DNA from 2 places in the Fusibacter sp. genome. Region 1 is predicted to be linked to the other one. Evidence: riboswitches for the same ligand, from Rfam matches in the RefSeq annotation. Region 1 holds a riboswitch; the other holds the start of a gene.
The links. Region 1 has a riboswitch for cobalamin ahead of cobT (nicotinate-nucleotide--dimethylbenzimidazole phosphoribosyltransferase). Riboswitches for the same ligand answer to the same signal wherever they lie in the genome.

Region 2: another riboswitch for cobalamin. It lies ahead of AC220I_RS05035 (cobyric acid synthase); the one in region 1 lies ahead of cobT (nicotinate-nucleotide--dimethylbenzimidazole phosphoribosyltransferase).

What each region holds. Positions count from the first base shown of each region.
Region 1 covers NZ_JBVBZF010000017.1:11,632-16,967, reverse strand. The annotation lists gene AC220I_RS05660 (MFS transporter) at 1-347, opposite strand, end outside; gene AC220I_RS05655 (glycerophosphodiester phosphodiesterase) at 344-1,105, opposite strand; gene cobT (nicotinate-nucleotide--dimethylbenzimidazole phosphoribosyltransferase) at 1,497-2,540, opposite strand; cobalamin riboswitch at 2,636-2,813, opposite strand; gene AC220I_RS05645 (methyl-accepting chemotaxis protein) at 2,882-4,885, opposite strand; gene AC220I_RS05640 (HAD family hydrolase) at 5,098-5,336, shown strand, end outside.
Region 2 covers NZ_JBVBZF010000012.1:5,281-10,616, reverse strand. The annotation lists gene cbiB (adenosylcobinamide-phosphate synthase CbiB) at 1-433, opposite strand, end outside; gene AC220I_RS05035 (cobyric acid synthase) at 427-1,938, opposite strand; cobalamin riboswitch at 2,172-2,351, opposite strand; gene AC220I_RS05030 (peroxiredoxin) at 2,397-2,846, opposite strand; gene AC220I_RS05025 (ACT domain-containing protein) at 3,111-3,551, shown strand; gene AC220I_RS05020 (homoserine dehydrogenase) at 3,572-4,807, shown strand; gene thrC (threonine synthase) at 4,858-5,336, shown strand, end outside.

The DNA of each region.
Region 1 (5,336 bases):
TAAATTGCCATGGCGAAGTTCAAGACCGTAATGATCAACATAAAAGTGAAGAAAGATGTATAGTGGGGAAGAAGTACAAAGGCTAAAGCGGATATGGGTATCCCTATGATAAGATAGGGCATTCTTCGCCCAAATCGAGTTACAGTTCGATCACTCAAGGAGGCGATGAAGGGAATTAAGCTTACTGCCAAAATATTATCTAGGGTCATTATTGCGTTAATTTGGAACTGGCTGTCTATAAAATCTCTAAGAAATATCGGCACATAGATATTATAGAGTGGCCATACTAGGCTTACGGCAAAAAAACCTAAACCTAAAATAAAGGTTTGTTTGATATTGAGTTTCATAAGGCCTCCTCATCTTTAGATGGCGTTTCAACTAATTTGAGCATCTGATCAGGACTATCTGTAATAATGGCGTTGATTTTGCTTTGGATCAATTGTCTTGCGATATCAGGGTCATTCAGGGTGTAGGTATTGATCGAAACACCGTGTTGTGCAAGGTCACGCATAACCGATTCATTCAGCGACAGATAATGGGGATGGTAATAATCAGCGTTTATATGATCTAAATAAAGCCACGGATCAATAAGTGCTGCACATGTTAAAGCGCCTGTCTTGATGGACGGATCAATTCCTTTTAGGGTAAGGAGGGCCTTATGGTCGAAAGAGGAAAAAATAAGTTGGTCTCTCTTCAGATATTCTAAGCATAAATTTAAGGTCTTTTTTTCGATATCCTTGTAGAATTGACTACCCGCTTTAAATTCAACATTAAGAATGCGTGGTTCAGCTTGTGGCTGATTTTTTTCGTATTCTAGGAAGAGTGCTAAAACTTCTTCAAGGCGTGGTATTTTTTCGACAATCCCGAAAAGATGAATTGGCATGTCTTTTAAGGTTTCATATGTAAAATCGAATATATGACCACTTTGTCCAGTAATGCGTTCAAGTTCAAAATCATGAAAGACGACGATTTCCCCGTCTTTTGAATAATGGACATCCAGCTCAAGTCCATGTGCGCCTATTTCCAGTGCTTTTTGAAAGGCAGTTAAGGTATTTTCAGGATACCTGCTTCGAAATCCCCGATGTGCAATAATTTTAGTTTTCACGATTCACCTCATTTCATTAAAACGCTTTTCTTATCTTTTCATCTAATTGCTATTTGCAAGTTGAAGATTCTTGCTCAAAGCTGGATGAAAACTAATGATCTATAACAACATTTGAGCCATTTTCGATGTCTCAAACCAATTTTCGCTGACGCTGTTTGAGGTTGAAGACTCCTCATCACAGCTTTTGGCTCAAATTTTGTTGTATACAATCATTTAACGCCAAAACTTTGTTTTGTCGTTACCGTTCTCATTTAACCGCTTATCGCAAGTTGAAGATTCTTGCTCAAAGCTGGATGAAAACTAATGATCTATACAATAAAAAAACAGTGAGATAAGATCTCACTGTTTTATTCTATATTATAGTAGATAAATCCTTTATTTACGTATATTTTTACAATACGTCAAATTCAGCCTCTTCAAAAGTTATCATTTCTCTGTTCATATAACATGCCGCTTCGACAATATTAAAGGCAAGCAAAGCGCCGCTACCTTCACCAAGTCTCATGTTCATATCTAAAAATGGGTCCAATTTCAAGTAGTCGGTGGCGATTTTAGCACCTTTTTCAAGTGAATAATGAGATGGAATGAGGTAATCTCTGACATGTGGGTTGAGCTTGCAGGCCACAATTGCAGAAACAGTTGAGATGAACCCATCGATGATAATTGGCACCTTTTTATAAGCACCACCGATCATTGTCCCAGCCATGCCGGCAATATCAAGTCCTCCAACCTTTGAGAGCACATCTAAAACATCCTCAGGATTGGGTTGATTGACTGTGATTGATCGCTTTATTACATCTGCCTTGTGGGCGAGTTTTTCAAGTGGGAAGTTGGCACCAATACCTGTGATCTCTTTGGGATCAATACCAGTGAAAACTGAGAGAAGGGCAGTTGTGGTTGAGGTATTACCAATCCCCATTTCACCTGTAGCAAGGATCTTAGCACCGTCTTCAACCGCTTTAATGGCGATTTCAATACCGACCTCCAATGCCTTAATGGCTTGATCTCGCGACATGGCAGGACCTTTAGTCATGTTGTGAGTGCCGTACATGACCTTTTTATTGATCACATATTCGTCTTCAATATCTCTCATGACACCGACATCAACCGCATATATTTTTGCATCCATCTGCTTGGCCAGTGCACCTGCACCAGTTAAGCCACGGGGGATGTTGAGGGTCTGAATATAGGTAACTTCTTGTGGGGCAGAGGCAACATCCTCTACGCAAACGCCGTTGTCGGCACACATGACAATAAGGGCTTTTTTATCCGTCATAGGATAGGCTTGACTTGTAATACCAGATACCTGTACAACAAGATCCTCTAATTTCCCCAGAGAGCCTTGTGGTTTGTTGAGATAATCCACACGATTTCTAACGGTTTTCATCATATCGCGATCAATCTCTGTAATTTTTGACAATACATCATTTAACATGAATATCCTCCTTCAATGTTTGGGAGAAATGGGTTTCCTGCATTTTGCATAAAAAAAAGTCCATTACCCCTAGGGTAATGAACTTTACCTTCATTCATTGCATTGCTTGATCGGCAGGTCTCCTGGCTCGGTATCATAGCACACCTTGCGCCTTCCCGAGTAAAACTCAGTGGCAAATGCAAGTTGCTCCACCTTACAGTGATGGGTTCGCTTAGGACTCTCACCTAATTCCCTATTCTCCAATTACTTGGCACCGTACATGTTATAAATTTTCTTGTTTACATGATTCAGTTTAAAGGATTTGGTGGTAATCGTCAAGTCTTTAAATCACAATTCTGATCTCAAATGATGAATTTGCTCATTTCGGTTGAAAGGACTTGGATATCCGAATTAAGCGCATTGACAGCTTCGCTAATTTCCATGACGCGTGATAGCTGTTCTTCAGTAGAGGCGTTAATTTCCTCGGTTGAAGCTGCTGATTCTTCGCTCAATGCAGCCATAGATTCAAGCGATTCTATGAGTTCAGATTTTAAGACGTCAATCTTAGACGTTTCATCAATAAAATCATTAATGATTTCATCCACATGGAAGACGCTCTTTTCGATGCCGTCAAATACAGCCACAGTTTCAGACAGATTTTGTTTAGCACTGTCGACAGATTGCTTGGTTTCTGTAACTGTGAGGTTTGTCCGATCAACGACAGTAATAATGTTGTTGATGATGCTGCTAATTTCTTCTGCTGATTGAGAAGACTGTTCAGCGAGCTTTCTGATCTCATCTGCTACCACAGCAAAGCCTCTTCCCGCATCACCAGCTCTTGCTGCTTCTATGGAGGCATTTAAAGCAAGCAGGTTGGTTTGATCTGAAATGCCCTTAATGGCACTGACAATGTTTTCGATTGCTTGTGAGCTTTGACTTAACAAATCAACATTATTGGCAACTTCACCAGTATTGCTGACGGTGAGTTGGAAGACATTTTGAAGATCTGTGATTTTCCCTTTTCCAACTTTATTTGTTGAGACCATTTCATCTGAAACAGATTTTGCCGTTTTCAATTTTGTATAGATGTTATTAATACTTGTACCAAGCTGTTGTGAAGCACTTAGGCGTTCGCTTACGTTTGAGGCCATTTCTGTTGAGCCATGTGCAATTTCTTCAACTGCGCGGGTTACTTCATGACTGGCACTGTTTAAACCCTCTATGTTTTGTTGTATGGTCACTGAAGAATTTACAACCTGTTTTAAACTTGAGGTGGTTTGAGCGATTAAATGTTTCACATTGGCAACCATTTTACCAAAGTCAACGGCAAGTGCACCGATCTCGTCTTTAGAGGTATAATCCAAAGAGACATCAAAGTTCCCCTTGCCCACTTCACCCATTGCATATTGAATTTTATTGATTGGCTTGGTCACCATAAAACCTATTGCAAATTGAATGATAATGGTCAATATGATGATGGATAAGAGTACAATCGCTACGTTATTGATCATATTACGTCTAAAAATTGCATCTGTTATATCCTTAGGAAAAGTAACGACAAGTGAATAGCCATTATCTTTTTCTTTGTAAATATAAAAGGATTTGTCATTGATTGTTTTGGATTCAATTGAGGCACTGGAAGCCAAAAAGTCTGAAAGCCAAGGAAGGCTACTTGCCTCTGTCCCTAAAAGTGCTGGGTCATTATTAGCGAGGATCATGCCCTGTTCATCTACGATTGTCGCAAATCCATAACCGCCTATGACAAGGGTTTCAATTCTTTTTTGGATGTCTAGATTACTGAGCAGTTCTTGAACGGCTTTTGGTTCAATACCGATTTGAACGATACCAGGAGCATCAATTCTTGAAACGCCGATGTATTGAAAGAGCACATTATCCGTTCCTCTTGGTGAAGGCTCTTGTGCGAGGGCACCATTTTTTTGATTAATAAGTGCAATAAAGGGAAGCGTTTGATCTGACGTATTGAAATCAAAGCCATAAAAACCTTCAATATTACCATGTTGCAGAACGCCATCTTTATCTATAACGTGGATTTCTGAGATTTCGAGCAAATTAGCAAGCTCAATCATTCGATTTGTCTCAAGCCATGTTGGGTCATCTGAAATAAGCTGAGCCACAGCACGCGTAATGGCAATGTTTTTTTCATTTAATGCACTTTTGGTAATGTTCACGACCTCATCGGCAGAAACCAGTTCACTTTTTAAGTTTTCAATTTGATCTTTAAGCTCAAGTTCAACGATATTTTGAATGCTGGCGTTTGTTGAAAAGGCGTTGAAAGCAGCTTGAGAGCCAAGTGCTACAAAAATGATAACACAGGTTATCATTACAATACGCGTTTTTATCTTCATATAATCAACCTCCAGTAAATAACCTAATCTAAATTGACAAAACTGACGTCGTCGTCAGCCTAAATAATATATACCCTGATGACAGGTATTGACTCATGTTAATTTCAGGAATGTAGGATTTCAAATGTCTATTTTCAATTGTGTATTTGAAAGAAATGGGTTAGAATAGACTTTAAAAAAAGGTGAATGAAACTGTTTTTAAAGGAGAAGAAATGTTATATAAACTGATTATTTTCGATTTTGATGGTACCCTGATGGATACAAATGACATTATTAAGGAAAGTCTTAATGAGGCCTCTAAGAAATTTAGAAATTGCGAGATTAGTGATTCTGAGTACGAGAAAATTCTAGGAAAACCTTTAGCACAACAAATGTATGATTTGTCAGAGACGTACTGTGACGAGATGACGGCTTTCTACAGAAACTATTACAGGGACAACCAAACCACGAG
Region 2 (5,336 bases), on a different contig from region 1:
TGTTTTCAGATACTGTTTCTAGAATGCCTCTTAAAACCTGTTTTTCGGTTAAGTTATCGGTATCTCGTCCAACCAAATACCCAAGCTCTTTTCTAGATGCCTCGATTTGATTGGATTCAATCAGTTTCTTAACTTTTATAGCTTCATCCTTTAAGCACTTGCATGCCAAGCATGTATATAATAAATAGATGTTCAATATTTTTAAAAAGTAAGGATGGCTAATCATAGCTGTGATCGTATACAACATTACAACAATTGTTACTGTTAAAAATGCTAATACAAAACCACCAACATAGAGGTTTCCGAAAAAACGTCTTATCATCTTTTCGAGATTACTGATTAACCATCCTATAAACCTAACTGGATGCGGCCAATTAGGAGGATCACCAATTAACCAGTCCAAAAGGACTGCAATACCTATATCAACTAACAATCTAATTGCCTCGATTCTTCTAAGAATGCTTTAATAAGCTTCATGTCCATATATTGTTTAACGTGCTCTGCCAAACGATCATATTCCTGATCTTTTAGCTTCTCAAAGGACTCTTCTGAGCTTACTTCAATAATCCCCTTTTGACTTCTAATTTTGTTTAGAATAGCACTTCTAAATTCATCATTGTCAAAGATGCCATGGAAATAAGTGCCCATAACACGTCCTGTTTCATCGATAGCACCGTCATATTCGCCCTTGCTGTTGATTGCAAAGGGAACGACATCACTGCCACATGCAATTGTTTCTCCCATGTGGATTTCATAACCTTTTATGATCATGTCTTTTGTATTGAGATTCAAGTAATCATTTTGAATGGTTGCTTCACTTTGTACAGTTGTCTTTTCAGTTGCCATAACAGTTTCAACATTTAAAAGACCGAGGCCATTGATTAAGTCATCAATAGATTCAACACTGTCAGGATCAGAAATGCTGTTTCCTAAAATCTGATAGCCGCCACAAATGCCAAAGATAGGTTTTTCAGCTTTATAAAAACGATAAATGGCCTGATTGATTTTATGTTTAATGATAAATTGCATATCAAAAATTGTATTTTTGCTGCCTGGGATGATGAGTAAGTCACACTCATCAATCTCAGCTTCGGTCGTTACATATTCAAGACTGACATCAGATTCCATATCAAATACTGTAAAATCACTGAAGTTCGACATATATGGCAACCTTACCACACCTACTTTGATGGGTTTGTCAGATTTCATAAAAAGACGTTCGGACACACTGTCCTCGTCATCTATTTTTAGATTTTCTATAAATGGGATAATCCCAACACAAGGGATTCCTATTTTTTCTTCAATCATTTTTACACCTGGCACTAATAAAGATACATCACCTCTAAATTTATTGATGACAAATCCCTTAATACGTTTACGCTCTTCTTCAGATAAGAGCATATAAGTGCCATATATGGAAGCAAAGACGCCTCCTTTATCGACATCTCCGATTAAGAGAACATCTGTATCAACAATTTCAGCAAGTCCCATATTTACAATATCACGACTTCTGAGGTTTATTTCTGCCGGAGAGCCAGCTCCTTCAATTACAATGACATCATAATTTTGATTTAAGTGATTGAAAGCCTTTCTAATATGAGGAATTAAAAAATCCTTCTGAGAAAAATACTCACTAGCTTTCATATTTTGATAAACCTGACCATTTAAGATAATTTGAGATCCCACATAGCTTGTCGGTTTCAAAAGGATAGGATTCATTGAAACATCCGGCTCAATTCTAGCCGCCTCAGCTTGAACAACCTGTGCTCTACCCATTTCCTTTCCGTCTTTCGTAATAAATGAGTTTAGTGCCATGTTCTGTGATTTAAAAGGTGCTACACGATAGCCTTCATCATTTAATATTCTACACATAGCAGCCACTATTAAACTTTTTCCAACTGTTGATCCTGTTCCCTGAAACATTATTTTCTTAGCCATGATTAACCCTCACTTTATATCCATTATACGCAAAATGCGCTATTGATCCATTTTATAACAACATTTGTGCCATCCGCGATGTCCCAAAACAATTTTCGCTGACGCTGTTTGAGGCTGAACATTCCTCTTCACAGCTTTTGGCTCAAATTTTGTTGTTTGCATAAAAAAACACACGTGAAAGACGTGTGTTGAATGCAAACTCAATTCAAATCACCCGACTTCCCTCCGAAGTAGATTATTTCGAAATTAAGGCAGGTTTCCTGGCTCATAGATCACTTTACTTTCCATCCTTCCCGATTTCTCAGTGGATAACTTGGATTTCATCACTATATACAGTAGCGGGGGCTGCAGAGGATTTTAACCTCTTTCCCTCTTAGCTTAATAAGAGAAGCACCTTAATTTAATATTCAATTTTCTATTACATTATACTGTTGCACACATGCATTGTCAAGTTAGGATTACTTTTGCAAGTGATCTAGGACATCTCTTGCATGTCCTTTCGCCTTTATGCCCCTAAACTCCATAATACAAAGAAGGCCCTCTCTAAAGACAAATGTTGAACGTTCCGTTCCTAAAACATGCTTTCCATATAGTTTCTTTTCCTTAATGACATCGAAGCTATGATGTAGTATCTTTTCTTCATCTGATATTAAATCAAATGGCAACGCAAATTTTTCTTTGAATTTCTCATGTGATTTTAAGCTGTCTTTACTGATACCATACACTTCATAACCAAGCGCCTTAAACTCATCGTATAAATCTGCGAAATCCTGTGCCTCTAAGGAACAACCGGATGTATTATCTTTTGGATAAAAATACAATATAAAGTTCTGCGATGAAAGGACACTTTTGTCAATTTGACGATCACCTGTCATTTTTAAAGAAAATTCACCTTTCAAATAGCTCATAACTGTGCCTCCTAATAATAAAAAATAATTTCATTCATATGTAAAAATAATATACCCCAAATGCTTAGAAACTTTACAAAATTCAGAAAGAATCACATAATTACAATACTATTCAAACAATTCAGAAACATTTGATTGTTCAGAAATAAAAACATGAATTATATTTAACATTTGCCTTGTATACAATATTTTATTGTGCTATAATCCTTATTAATATCATTTTCGGCGAACAATTGTCCGTCTATAAAATACAGGGAGGATAATATGGATAAAGGAAAATTTCTACTCATACACATCGACGTTTTACCAGAGGTATTTATTAAAGTCGTTGAAGCTAAAACCTTACTAAAAGAAGGAAAAGCTACTTCAGTTTCTGATGCAGTTAAGAAAGTCGGCATCAGCAGAAGTACATTTTATAAGTATAATGATTTTGTTTTCGCACTTGGTGATGGTGTCATCGGAAAAAAAGCAACTGTTTCAATGAACCTAGACCACCATTCGGGAATCTTATCAAAAGTTCTAGAATGTATCGCTGAAAACAACGGTAATATAATGACAATTAGTCAAAGTAGCCCAATTGATCAAATGGCAAATGTCACAATTACGATTGACATATCCGAAATGACCAACTCGTTTACAACATTATCCAATGATCTTAAAAATATCGAAGGCGTTCATAAATTTTCACTACTTGGCATTGAATAAGTTTAACTGGGAGGTTTAATATGAAAATTGCATTATTAGGATACGGAACAGTAGGTTCTGGTGTCTATGAATTAATAAAGAGGAATAATGAAAGCATACAAGAGAACTTTTCAAAAAATGTACGGGTTGAAAAAGTTCTTGTTAAAAACTTAGATAAATACAAAACACATGAAGCATATGATATCTTTACTAACAGTTTTAATGAGCTCATAAAAGATGAGTACGATATTGTCATCGAAACAATCGGCGGCATCTATCCTACCTATGATTATTTGGAATACTTCCTTAAAAAAGGCGTCCCGGTAATCACTGCAAACAAAGACCTCATCGCCGAGAAAGGTAACGACTTACTTGAAATTGCAAAGCTTAATAATACCATCTTAAGTTTTGAAGCAAGTGTAGGTGGTGGTATACCAATATTAAAACCACTCCAAGAGTGCCTTGCAGGCAATACCATTAAAAATATCAGTGCTGTCATAAATGGTACAACAAATTATATTCTAACCAAAATGTTCGATGATGGTATATCATATGATTCTGCTCTTGAACTCGCACAGGAAATGGGCTTTGCAGAGTCAGACCCTACCTCAGATGTTGAAGGCTATGATGCCATGAGAAAATTAGTCATTCTCTCTTCTATCGGCTATAAAAAGCACATCAAATGGACGGATTTACCAATTGAAGGAATCTCAAATATTTTAAAATCAGATATTGACTATGCAAAAAGCGAAAATTACAGGATGAAGTTAATGGCATTCTCTGAAGATATGGGCGATGGTATTTATGGAACTGTAAGACCAGTTTATGTAACAGGCCAATCTAAATATGCCAAGATAGACAATGAGTACAATGCCGTTGTGTTAGAAGGCGATGCTGTTGGTGAGTTGATGTTCACTGGTAAAGGTGCAGGAAAATTCCCTACTGCAAGTGCGATTTTAGGCGATTTACTTGACATTGTTCAAAATAAAAAGAAGCATCCTTCATATCACTATCAAGATAGTGTTCACATTCATCAATACTATCCTAAGAAATCTAAGTGGGTCATTCGATTGACTAATGGCAAGCTTCAAGAGCTCACTATGCTCCTTTTCGAATGCTTCTCATCAAATGCAATCAAGCTATCAAAGGATGCGAACTCAGATGTGCTTTATGTTCAATTGGTTGCTGAAAATGAAGAATCATTACTTCATCAACTCAATCAGATCGCCCACAAGGCAAATTGCAAATACAAGCACTTCTTAGTATTTGACAAATAGGAGCTATTTTTTCGCCACAATAAATTGTTTTAATATAGGAGATGAACACAATGATGTATACAGGATTAATCAATCAATATAGAAAATATATGCCACTTGCACAAGCAACTGAAGCCGTAACTCTAAACGAGGGCAATACACCTTTAATTCGAGCAAAGAATCTCGAGAAGCTTATGCCAGGTATAGAAATCTATCTTAAATACGATGGTTTAAACCCAACTGGTTCTTTTAAAGACAGAGGGATGACAATGGCAGTCACTAAAGCAGTTGAAGACGGGTCAAATGCAATTATGTGTGCTTCAACAGGCAATACATCTGCAGCAGCTGCTGCTTACGCTGCAAAAGCAGGCATTAAGTGTTTTGTCATCATACCTAACAATAAAATAGCACTTGGGAAACTCGCACAAGCAATTGCATATGGTGCTACTATTATGCCAATCGAAGGCAACTTTGACGATGCCCTTGAAATGGTAAAGAAAATCTGTACAGATTTACCGATTACACTTGTTAATTCAATAAACCCATACCG